Regions from separate parts of the Citrobacter sp. CRE-46 genome, predicted to be linked through region 2. Evidence: predicted binding sites of a transcription regulator. Region 2 holds the regulator's gene; each other region holds the start of a gene.
What was found. The regulator PurR, encoded in region 2, represses purine synthesis genes. The targets are predictions, from matches to a motif close to CANGCAAACGTTTGCNTG.

Region 1 (4,240 bases), 1.5 Mb from region 2:
TCAAGACTGGCGGTGGTCACCGCACAGTTAGCCACCGGGATCTGCCACGGCCCGACCATCTGGTCACGCGCCACCATACCGGTAACGGTACGGTCGCCGATGGTTACGAGGAAGGTTTTTTCCGCGACGGTCGGAAGATGCAGTACGCGGTTCACCGCATCGGCAATCGAGATTTCGCCACGATTCAGGGCATCACCCTTAGCTTTCAGCGTCTGCACATCGCGGGTCATCTTCGGCGTTTTGCCCAGCAACACGTCCAGCGGCATATCGATCGGCTGGTTGTCGAAGTGGCTGTCGCTCAGGGTCAGGTGCTGCTCTTCAGTAGCTTCCCCAATCACCGCATACGGCGCGCGCTCGCGCTTACACAGTTCGTCAAACAGTGGCAACTGGTCAGCGGCCACCGCCAGCACGTAGCGCTCCTGGGATTCGTTACACCAGATTTCCAGCGGGCTCATACCCGGCTCGTCGCTCAGGATATCGCGCAACTGGAATTTACCGCCGCGACCGCCATCGCTTACCAGCTCCGGCATGGCGTTGGACAGACCGCCCGCGCCGACGTCGTGAATAAACAGAATCGGGTTGGCATCGCCCATCTGCCAGCAGCGGTCGATAACTTCCTGACAGCGGCGTTCCATTTCCGGGTTATCGCGTTGTACGGAGGCGAAGTCGAGATCGGCATCAGACTGACCGGAAGCCATAGAGGATGCAGCGCCACCGCCGAGGCCGATGTTCATCGCCGGACCGCCGAGGACAATCAGCTTCGCGCCGACGACGATCTCGCCTTTCTGCACGTGATCGGCGCGGATGTTGCCGATCCCGCCCGCCAGCATGATCGGCTTGTGGTAGCCGCGCAGCTCTTCACCGTTGTGGCTGTTAACCTTCTCTTCGTAAGTTCGGAAGTAGCCGGTCAGCGCCGGGCGACCAAATTCATTATTAAACGCCGCGCCGCCTAATGGCCCTTCGGTCATGATATCCAGCGCGGTAACGATACGGTCCGGCTTACCAAAGTCTTCTTCCCATGGCTGTTCAAAGCCCGGAATACGCAGGTTGGAAACGGAGAAGCCCACCAGCCCGGCTTTCGGCTTCGCGCCGCGCCCGGTTGCGCCTTCATCACGAATTTCACCGCCGGATCCGGTTGCCGCGCCCGGCCACGGAGAGATGGCGGTCGGGTGGTTGTGAGTTTCTACCTTCATCAGGATATGGGCTGGCTCCTGATGGAAATCGTAGCGACCGGTTTTGTGGTCGGCAAAGTAGCGCCCCACGTCAGAACCTTCCATCACCGCGGCGTTGTCTTTATAGGCGGACAGCACGTGGTCCGGCGTGGTTTCAAAGGTATTTTTGATCATCTTAAACAGCGACTTCGGCTGCTGTTTACCGTCGATAACCCAGTCGGCGTTAAAAATCTTGTGGCGACAGTGCTCAGAGTTGGCCTGCGCGAACATGTACAGTTCGATGTCGTTCGGGTTGCGCCCCAGTTTGCTGAACGCGTCCTGCAGATAGTCGATTTCATCCTCCGCCAATGCCAGGCCGAGACGCACGTTGGCGTCAATCAGCGCCTGACGGCCCTCACCCAGCAGATCGACGCTGGAGACCGGCGCAGGCTGGTGATGCGCAAAGAGTTTTTCGGCATCGTTTAGCGCAGAGAAAACCGTTTCCATCATGCGGTCGTGCAGTACGTCGGCAACCTCCTGCCACTGCTCCGCAGTCAGCGTAGACGCTTCGACATAGTAAGCAACGCCACGTTCCAGACGGCTAATCTGTTGTAGGCCGCAATTGTGGGCAATATCAGTCGCTTTAGAAGACCACGGGGAGATGGTGCCCGGACGAGGGGTGACCAGCAGTAATTTGCCCTCAGGAGCGTGGCTGTGAAGAGCAGGACCATATTTCAGCAGGCGTGCAAGCTGCGCGTGCTCATCTTTATTCAACGGTGCGTTCAGATCGGCAAAATGGACGTACTCGGCGTAAATATTGTGGACCTGGAGGTTGGCAGCCTGAAAACGTGCCAGCAGTTTGTTAATACGGAATGCAGACAGTGCAGGTGAACCACGCAGAATTTCCATCATAAGTCTCTCGTCTTCTAAGCTTTCGGTGTGCCCAAGTGGGGGAAACGGGCGGTATTATAAAGAATCTACCGCGCCGACGAAACCGTTTGCGTCGAAATAAAATCGCGGCCTCGTCTTATCATCAAATGCGGTCTGTTTTCTTAATAAGTTGCCAACTGACGCAAGTTTAAGCAAAATGCCGCTCATTAATGACGACTTCACTTCTTAAACAACACTACAGCAGGCAGAGACAACGTACGGTTCAGAGAATTAACTAATTGAAAAAATTAAAGATTAATTATCTGTTCATCGGCATATTAACGCTGTTGTTGGCAGCGGCCCTCTGGCCATCTATTCCCTGGTTCGGTAAAGCCGAAAATCGTATCGCCGCCATTCAGTCGCGGGGAGAACTGCGCGTCAGTACCATTGACTCGCCATTAACTTATGCGACCCTCAACGGCAAAAAATTCGGTCTGGATTATGAACTGGCCCAGGCGTTCGCCAACTATTTAGGCGTGAAATTAAAAATCACCGTGCGCCAGAACATCAGCCAGCTGTTTGACGACCTGGATAACGGTAATGCCGATCTGTTAGCCGCAGGTCTGGTGTATAACAGCGAGCGGGTGAAAAATTACCAGCCCGGCCCGACCTATTACTCGGTGTCACAACAGTTGGTGTATCGGGTTGGGCAATATCGCCCTCGAACCCTGGCTAGCGTGAATGAAAATCAGTTGACTATCGCCCCGGGGCATGTGGTGGTTAACGATCTCCAGCAGCTAAAAGAGAAAAAATTTCCCGACCTGAGCTGGAAAGTGGATGACAAAAAGGGCACCACTGAACTACTTGATGATGTCATCGCCGGTAAGCTGGATTACACCATTGCCGATTCCGTCGCCATCAGCCTGTACCAACGCGTACACCCTGAGCTGGCCGTCGCGCTGGACGTCTCCGACGAACAGCCGGTGACCTGGTTTAGTCGTCTGGACGATGACAATACGCTGGCCGCTGCCCTGTTGGATTTCTTTAATTCCATGAACGAAGAGGGTTCCCTGGCAAGACTGGAAGAGAAATATCTTGGGCATGGCGATGATTTTGACTATGTCGACACCCGCACCTTTTTGCGCGCCGTAGACAGCGTGTTGCCAGACCTCAAGCCGCTGTTTGAGAAGTATGCGCAGGAAATAGACTGGCGACTGCTTGCCGCGATCTCTTATCAGGAGTCGCACTGGGACGCGCAGGCCACTTCTCCGACCGGCGTACGCGGACTGATGATGTTGACCAAAAATACCGCCCAGAGTCTCGGACTGACTGACCGTACCGATGCCGAACAGAGCATCAGCGGCGGCGCGCGTTATTTGCAGGATATGATGAGTAAAGTGCCGGATACCGTCCCGGAAGGAGAACGGATCTGGTTTGCGCTTGCCGCCTACAATATGGGTTATGCGCATATGCTGGACGCGCGGGCGCTGACGGTCAAAACCAAAGGCAATCCGAATAGCTGGTCCGATGTAAAACAGCGTCTACCGCTGCTCAGCCAAAAGCCGTATTACAACAAGCTGACCTATGGCTATGCGCGTGGTCATGAAGCCTATGCCTATGTGGAAAATATCCGTAAATACCAGATAAGCCTGGTGGGATATCTGCAAGAAAAAGAAAAACAGGCGCAGGAAACGCAGCAACTGGCGCAGGATTACCCGGCGGTGTCGCCCGCGGAGTTATTAGGTAAAGAGAAATTCCCGCTTTCCGCGTTTCTGTCTCAGACGTCGTCAAACTACCTGACGCACTCCCCTTCCCTTCTGTTTTCAGCGCAAAAGAAAGAGGAAAAGTAGTCTTATCGGCCTGATAAACATCAGGCAATCAGACCGGCATTTACGCATTGGCGGATTTTTTCAGGGCTTTAATTTCCTGACGACGCATACGAAAGAAATCGCTGAGCAGCGTGGCGCATTCATCCCGCAGGACTCCCTCTGTCACTTCAACCCGATGATTCATTCCAGGGTGATGTAGCACGTCAATTAATGAACCCGCCGCCCCCGTTTTCGCATCGCGCGCGCCAAAAACCACCCGGCCGATACGGCTGTGCACCATCGCGCCGGCGCACATCACGCACGGCTCCAGAGTGACGTACAACGTGGCATCCAACAGACGGTAATTTTGCAGCACCAGGCCGCCCTGACGCAGCGCCATAATTTCAGCGT
Region 2 (4,240 bases):
CGGTTCTGGCTGGACCTGGCTGGTTAAAGGAACGGATGGCAAACTGGCTATCGTTTCTACTTCCAACGCAGGTACTCCGCTGACGACCGACGCGACGCCGCTGATGACCGTTGACGTATGGGAACACGCCTACTACATCGATTATCGCAATGCCCGTCCTGGCTACCTGGAGCACTTCTGGGCGCTGGTGAACTGGGAATTTGTTGCGAAGAACTTCGCAGCATAAAATGATAACGCAGAAGGGACTCCCTTCTGCGTTTTAGCCTTAGCTGGAGGCAGTGCAGACTTCTTCAGATTGCCTTCTTGCCGAGATAAAGACCAGCAGTAACGCAAGCCCTGCCACAATCGCTCCCATCACGGGTACAAAACTGTAGCCCAGACCACCGGAAATCACCGCCCCACCGGCTGCCGCACCTAACGCATTTCCCAGGTTAAACGCGCCAATGTTGACTGACGATGATAACCCTGGCGCTTCGCTGGCAACGCGCATCACCCGCATCTGCAACGGCGGAACCACCGCAAACGTCGCCGCGCCCCAGACGACCATACTGACCGCCGCCCCCAGCTCATTACGCGCGAGGAAGGGAATGGCCAGCATAATAACCATCAACAACAGCAAAAAGCCTTTAAGCGTACCGTTGACAGAACGATCCGCCAGTTTGCCACCAAGATAGTTTCCGATCGAGAATCCGACGCCAATTAATACCAGCATTCCGGTCACAAATGCCGGTGTGGCATGGGTAATGCTGTGCAGCACCGGCGAAATGTAAGTATAAAGCGTGAACATCGCGCCTGCGCCCAGCACAGTGGTCAGCAGAGCCGACAGCACCTGTGGGCGCATAAGTACCGCCAGTTCGCTGCGGACATCGGGGCGCGCTCCTGACCCACCTTTCGGTAATGAGAAGAACAGGCTGACCATAGCGATGACGCCCAGACCCGCCGTCGCCATAAACGACATCCGCCAGCCGATTGTCTCACCAAGCCACGTCGCCGCGGGAACACCGCCAATATTGGCAATCGTTAACCCCATAAACATGGTTGCCACGGCGCTGGCTTGCTTATGTTTAGGTACCACGCTTGCGGCGACAACAGAGCCGAGACCAAAAAAGGCTCCGTGATTAAGACTGGTCAAAATACGTGACAGCATCAGCGTGGTGTAATCCGGCGAGATAGCGGAAAGCACGTTGCCCAGCGTGAAAATAGCCATCAGGAATATCAGCGCATTACGTCGCGCGCGATGGGACAGCAGCAGTGTCATCAGCGGAGCTCCCACCATCACGCCAACCGCATACGCGCTAATCAGCATCCCGGCCGCGGGAATCGAGACATCCACCCCTTTGGCAATCACGGGCAATAATCCCATTGGCGAAAATTCGGTGGTGCCAATGCCAAACGCGCCAATCGCCAGCGCCAGTAAGGGATAATTGATTTTCATATATCGACTCCGTAACGTCGAGCCGTGGCGCGACATAAAATAAGAGTCAAAAGCATGACATTGATCGCAAAATTAATAAAGTTAACAAAATTGCAAAAGACTTTTGCTTATTCGCAAACAATAGAGGGGGAATAGATGCGGAAAGGATGAGGGAGAGCTAACTCCCTCGGGGAAATCAATGCAGTGCTGCGGTCAGGCCACCCGCGACGATCAAACCCAGAACAATAATGGTAGTCACTAACGAAAATTTCAGATCGGTGCTCATCAAGTTTTCTCCTTTTTATTCCCACACAAAAAGTGATATTGCGCATTTTTACACACTTGAAAGCAAAAATCTCTCACGATTTATATTGATAACTGCTTTTAACTCTTCCCCTTTTCGTTAAGATCAGACAAAATTCCACGCTTACTTGATTAGCGTACCGGCCATTGACCCCTTCCTGACGTTCCGTGTCGTTTTCCCGGCGTGCCGCAACCCCTACGTTGCGTTAAGGGTGTGTGAAGGCAAACGTTTACCTGGAGTATTCTCAGGAGCTTAGGATATGGTCTGGAGTGAGATGTAATGGCAACAATTAAAGATGTAGCGAAGCGAGCAAACGTTTCCACTACAACCGTATCACACGTAATTAACAAGACGCGCTTTGTCGCGGAAGAAACGCGTAATGCGGTTTGGGCTGCGATCAAAGAGCTGCACTATTCTCCAAGCGCAGTTGCGCGCAGCCTGAAGGTGAATCACACCAAGTCTATCGGCTTGCTGGCGACCAGCAGCGAAGCGGCCTATTTCGCCGAAATTATCGAAGCCGTTGAGAAAAACTGTTTCCAGAAAGGCTATACCCTGATTCTGGGCAACGCATGGAACAGTCTTGAAAAGCAGCAGGCCTATCTGTCGATGATGGCGCAAAAGCGCGTTGATGGTCTGTTAGTGATGTGTTCTGAGTATCCGGAACCTCTGCTTTCGATGCTCGAAGAGTATCGCCATATTCCGATGGTTGTTATGGACTGGGGCGAAGCTAAGGCTGATTTTACCGATACGGTCATTGATAACGCTTTCGAGGGCGGTTACATGGCGGGTCGGTATCTGATAGAACGCGGCCATCGCGAGATTGGCGCAATCCCGGGCCCGATGGAGCGGAATACCGGGGCCGGTCGTCTGGCTGGCTTTATGAAAGCGATGGAAGAAGCGCTGATTAAGGTTCCCGAAAACTGGATTGTACAGGGCGATTTTGAACCTGAATCCGGTTATCGCGCCATGCAGCAAATTCTTTCACAGTCGCATCGTCCGACCGCCGTCTTCTGCGGTGGCGATATCATGGCGATGGGCGCGCTGTGCGCCGCTGATGAGATGGGACTGCGCGTACCGCAGGATGTCTCGCTCATCGGTTATGATAACGTGCGCAACGCCCGCTTCTTCACGCCAGCGCTGACCACCATTCACCAGCCTAAGGATTCACTGGGTGAAACGGCCTTTAATATGCTGTTAGACCGCATCGTGAATAAACGCGAAGAGTCGCAGTCTATCGAGGTTCATCCGCGTCTGGTAGAGCGCCGCTCCGTTGCTGACGGTCCATTCCGCGATTATCGTCGTTAAGCCTGTTGTGCGGGGGCCTCATCTGGCTCCCGCAACCATTCTTTATTCAGCGTTTCGCTATCACCTAAATAGTCCAGCAACCAGCTCAGTGCTGGCGAGGTATCGTTCTGTTGCCATGTCAGACAACACGCGGCATCAGGAAAGGGATTCTCCAACTGCAGCGACACCCATTTACCGCTATCAATCCACGGCTTGGCAAAATGTGTTGGTACCATGCCTACACACAATCCCGCAGATAAACAGGTTGCGGAAGATTCCCAGTCAGGCACCACAACGCGCTTTTGGTTGTCCAGTAACCAGGTTATACGCTTCGGCAATGTACGCGAGGTATCTTCTCGCACCAGTGACGGCCAGTTGCGCAACGTATCATCGCTTAGCGGCCCCGACATTGACGCCAGCGGATGATGGCTGGCCACCACGCAGCTCCAGCTCAGCATGCCCATGTCGCGGAAGGTATAGCGACCCCCTACCGGAATGGCCTGTGTGGCGCCAATAGCCAGCTCTACACGCCCATCGGAAAGCGCATCCCAGACACCATTAAAGACTTCCTGAAAAACCAGCAGTTCCACATCATCAAAGTGGCGATAGAAATCCACAATCATCTGCCGGGTACGTTCGGGACGGACAATGTTATCTACCGCGATTGCCAGTTGTCCTCGCCAGCCGTTGGCGATTTGTTGACATTGCTGACGAGTGATCTGCATTTTTTTGATAACAGAGCGCCCTTCTTTTAAAAACCACGCGCCGGCAGGCGTTAATTCCACATCGCGATGGCGTCGCTCAAAAAGCGGTACAGCCAGCCACTCCTCCAGTTGGCGCACGGTGTAGCTTACCGCCGAAGGTACGCGGTGTAACTCCTGCGCGGCTGAACTGAAACTGCCGTTGCGTGCAACCGCATCAACCACTTCAAGTGAATATTCCGACCACATATTCTGCCTACAAAAAATTTGAAATCAGTAAGCAAATATTAGCGTTTCACAGCGTGAATTACACTCACTACACTCAGCGGCATTGTTCTATTGCTAAAAAAAGAGAAATGATGATGCAACCTGGGAAAGGTTTTTTAGTCTGGTTGGCGGGCCTTAGCGTGCTCGGCTTTCTGGCGACGGATATGTATCTGCCCGCCTTTGCCGCGATTCAGTCCGATCTGCAAACACCTGCATCTGCCGTCAGCGCCAGCCTAAGTTTATTTTTAGCGGGTTTCGCCGTCGCACAAC
Region 3 (4,240 bases), 650 kb from region 2:
AACGGCGGTACTAAAGCGCTGCAGGCGATTGCGGGCCCGTTCTCTCAGGTACGTTTCTGCCCAACCGGTGGTATCTCTCCGGCGAATTACCGTGACTACCTCGCGCTGAAAAGCGTGCTGTGCATCGGTGGTTCCTGGCTGGTTCCGGCAGATGCGCTGGAAGCTGGCGATTACGAACGCATTACCAAACTGGCTCGTGAAGCAGTAGAAGGCGCGAAGCAGTAAGCCGTTAATGTGTAAACCGTAGGCCGGATGCGGCATCAACGCCTTATCCGGCCTACGGGTCTGGTTTTTTATCCTGTAACTTTCACCTGTGCGGCGGCGTGTTTCGCGCGTTCAACCGCGTCTTCAATGGTTTGCGCTGTAGCCAGTACCACGCCTAAACGACGGCTCCCGTCGATCTCCGGCTTACCAAAGAATCGTACTTGCAGGCCAGCGCCCACGGCGGCCTGTACGTTATCAAACGTCACATTCTGGCTGCTAAGTTGCGGCAGAATAACGGCGGAAGCGGAAGGCCCGTACTGACGGATTGCGCCAACGGGCAGACCGAGAAATGCGCGGACGTGCAAGGCAAATTCAGACAGGTCCTGCGAAATTAAGGTCACCATCCCGGTGTCGTGCGGGCGAGGGGAGACTTCGCTAAAAATGACCTCATCACCGCAGACAAACAGCTCCACGCCAAACAGACCGTAGCCGCCTAACGCCAGCACGACTTTACGGGCAATCTCCTGCGCGCGCGCCAGCGCCAGGTCGCTCATCTGCTGAGGCTGCCAGGATTCACGATAATCGCCATCTTCCTGACGATGCCCTACCGGCGCGCAAAAGTGTACGCCATCAACAGCGCTAACGGTAAGCAGGGTAATTTCAAAATCAAAATCTACCACGCCTTCGACGATAACGCGCCCGGCGCCTGCCCGGCCTCCCTGTTGAGCATAGTTCCAGGCTTCGGTGAGCCGATCGGCTGAACGAATAAAGCTTTGCCCCTTACCTGAGGAACTCATTACTGGCTTCACGATGCAAGGAAAGCCGATTTCGGCGACGGCCTCGCGAAAGCGAGTTTCGCTGTCTGCAAAGCGGAAAGAAGAGGTTGGTAAAGACAGCTCCTCTGCGGCGAGGCGGCGGATCCCTTCGCGGTTCATGGTCAGTTGGGTCGCTCGTGCGCACGGCACAACGTGTTGCCCTTCCTGTTCCAGCTTTACCAGCATATCCGTGGCAATCGCCTCTATTTCCGGCACGATATAATGTGGTTTTTCACGCTCGACAACCTCGCGTAACGCTTCGCCATCGAGCATATTGATTACGTATGTGCGATGGGCAACGTGCATGGCTGGCGCGTCGGGGTAACGATCCACGGCAATGACTTCCACACCCAGTCGTTGGCATTCGATCGCCACTTCTTTACCCAGTTCACCTGAACCTAATAACATCACTCGCGTTGCTGCGGGACGCAGCGCTGTGCCTAATAACGTCATAAATTAATCCCCTGTTTTATCTGGGCGCAGTATATACGAAAACGTTTGCGTCTGTCTTTATTACCAGGTTGATTTCAGGGCGCAAAAAGAATATACTGTACATAAATACAGGTAATTTAAGAGGCTGCAAAAATGGCGGTTGAAGTTAAATACGTAGTCATTCGGGAAGGTGAGGAAAAAATGTCGTTTACCAGCAAAAAGGAAGCCGATGCGTATGACAAAATGCTTGATACAGCGGATTTGCTCGACACATGGCTGGAGCAGTCACCGGTAGCGCTTGAAGACGAGCAGCGTGAAGCGCTTTCCCTGTGGCTGGCTGAGCAAAAAGATGTGCTGAGCGCCATCCTGAAAAACGGCAAGCTGCCGTCTCCGCAGGCCGTTAAAGATGACGCGCACGCTGAGGATGATACCCAGGCTGCCTGAAACGACTTGCGCTCCTGACGTTTTGTACCATGCTTTTCCCTGAATCATTGTGCAATCCCTGACGTCCTTTCGCGTTGCTACATGCAACCGGAAAGAAGAAGGGGAGATAAAGGAGAAAAAAATGTATAAAAAAAGAGCGTTGTTAAGCCTGCTGTTGTTATCTGCCAGCGTATCTGTTTTTGCGGCAAACATGGAAAGCAAAAATGTTCAGTTTCCAAAATGCGAAGGGCTGAATGCTGATGGTATTGCGGCGAGCGTGAAACGTGATTATCAGCAAAATCGCATCGCGCGCTGGGCTGACGATCAAAAGCGTGTTGGGCAAGCCGATCCTGTCGCCTGGGTTAATACCCCCGATATTACGGGCAAAGATGGCAAATGGTCGGTCCCGCTGACGGTTCGCGGAAAAAGCGCGGATATTCACTATCAGGTAAAAGTCGACTGCCAGGCCGGAACGGCGGAGTATCAACCGCAGTAATGAGCGTATTTGCACATCTTTTGATGAGCTGAACACTTCCTGACATCCCCTCGGGTACGCTTTGACGATTATTCGTCTGTACTTGAGGGGCAAAATGGCTAACTGGCTGAACCAACTACAATCTCTTCTTGGGCAAAAAGGATCCTCCGCATCATCTTCCGGCGAGCAAGGGCTGAGTAAACTTCTGGTCCCTGGCGCGTTAGGCGGTCTGGCGGGATTACTGGTTGCCAACAAATCCTCACGTAAGTTACTGAGCAAATACGGCACCAGCGCGCTTCTGGTGGGTGGTGGTGCAGTTGCCGGAACCGTGCTGTGGAACAAATACAAAGATAAAGTTCGCGCCGCGCATCAGGATGAGCCGCAGTTCGGCGTACAAAGCTCGCCGCTGGATGAGCGAACTGAACGCCTGATCCTGGCGCTGGTTTTTGCGGCGAAAAGCGATGGTCATATCGATGCCAAAGAGCGTACCGCCATTGAACAGCAGCTTCGTGACGCGGGTGTTGAGGAGCAAGGCCGCGTTCTAATTGAGCGGGCAATCGAACAGCCGCTGGATCCTCAGCGCCTGGCGCAAGGGATCCGCAACGAAGAAGAGGCGCTGGAAATTTACTTCCTGAGCTGTGCGGCGATTGATATCGACCACTTTATGGAGCGCAGCTACCTGAACGCGCTGGGTGATGCGTTGAAGATCCCACAGGATGTTCGTGACGGCATTGAACAGGATCTGAAGGCGCAAAAACAGGCTTTACCGGGTTAATTACTTATCGCTAAGGCGCATGTTTCGCTTGCATCATCGCTGTCTTTTGCCACCCTTATAGGATGTTTAAGCAAAAGAACAATGACATGCTACCAAAAGCTTCTCGTATTCCTCACGCCATGACGCAGCATGGCGATACACGTGTTGATAATTATTACTGGTTGCGAGACGACACCCGCTCGCAGCCGGACGTGCTCGAATACCTGCAACAGGAAAATGCGTATGGCCATCAGGTTATGGCTTCGCAGCAGGCTTTGCAGGACCGCGTTCTGAAAGAAATTATCGACCGTATTCCCCCACAGGATGCGTCCGCTCCCTATGTGAAAAATGGTTATCGTTACCGGCATATTTATGAACCGGGATGTGAATATGCCATTTATCAGCGCCAGTCGGTTCTCAGCGAAGAGTGGGATGAATGGGATACTCTGCTGGACGGCAACCAACGCGCAGCCCACAGTGAATTTTATACGCTGGGAGGGCTGGCGATATCACCCGATAACAGCATTATGGCGCTGGCCGAAGATTACCTCTCTCGTCGGCAATATGGCGTTCGCTTCCGCAATCTGGAAAGCGGCAACTGGTATCCGGAAGTACTGGATAACGTTGAAGCGGATCTGGTCTGGGCGAATGATTCCCAGACCTTCTATTACGTTCGCAAACACGCCACGACGTTACTGCCGTACCAGGTCTGGCGGCATACCGTTGGATCTCCCTCGTCACTGGACGAATTGGTGTACGAAGAAGCCGATGACATGTTTTATGTCAGTCTGCATAAAACCACCTCGTTACATTATGTGGTGATCCATATCGCCAGCGCGACGACCAGTGAGGTTCTGCTGTTGGATGCAGAACTAGCCGACGCCGAACCGTTGCTTTTTTTAGCGCGGCGTAAAGACCACGAGTACAGCCTCGATCACTATCAGCACAAGTTTTATCTGCGCTCTAATCGTGAAGGTAAAAACTTTGGTCTGTACCGCACGCGCGTACGCAATGAACAAGCGTGGGAGGTGCTGATCCCGCCGCGCGAAAACGTCATGCTGGAGGGGTTTACCCTGTTTACCGACTGGCTGGTGGTGGAAGAACGCCAGCAGGGTTTAACCAGTCTGCGTCAGATCA

Region 1: purL (phosphoribosylformylglycinamidine synthase) is a predicted target of PurR. The motif match lies at 2,139-2,156, and genes of this name have one in related genera.
Region 3: purT (formate-dependent phosphoribosylglycinamide formyltransferase) is a predicted target of PurR. The motif match lies at 1,507-1,524, and genes of this name have one in related genera.

What each region holds. Positions count from the first base shown of each region.
Region 1 is NZ_CM184341.1:1,358,612-1,362,851, reverse strand. Features, by position in the region: gene purL (phosphoribosylformylglycinamidine synthase) at 1-2,063, opposite strand, end outside; gene mltF (membrane-bound lytic murein transglycosylase MltF) at 2,321-3,871, shown strand; gene tadA (tRNA adenosine(34) deaminase TadA) at 3,912-4,240, opposite strand, start outside.
Region 2 is NZ_CM184341.1:2,864,696-2,868,935, forward strand. Features, by position in the region: gene sodB (superoxide dismutase [Fe]) at 1-226, shown strand, start outside; gene AC534G_RS13940 (MFS transporter) at 266-1,435, opposite strand; gene cydH (cytochrome bd-I accessory subunit CydH) at 1,611-1,700, opposite strand; gene purR (HTH-type transcriptional repressor PurR) at 1,998-3,023, shown strand; gene punR (DNA-binding transcriptional activator PunR) at 3,020-3,952, opposite strand; gene punC (purine nucleoside transporter PunC) at 4,066-4,240, shown strand, end outside.
Region 3 is NZ_CM184341.1:2,216,120-2,220,359, forward strand. Features, by position in the region: gene kdgA (bifunctional 4-hydroxy-2-oxoglutarate aldolase/2-dehydro-3-deoxy-phosphogluconate aldolase) at 1-225, shown strand, start outside; gene purT (formate-dependent phosphoribosylglycinamide formyltransferase) at 294-1,472, opposite strand; gene yebG (DNA damage-inducible protein YebG) at 1,605-1,895, shown strand; gene yebF (protein YebF) at 2,017-2,370, shown strand; gene AC534G_RS10540 (tellurite resistance TerB family protein) at 2,465-3,124, shown strand; gene ptrB (oligopeptidase B) at 3,211-4,240, shown strand, end outside.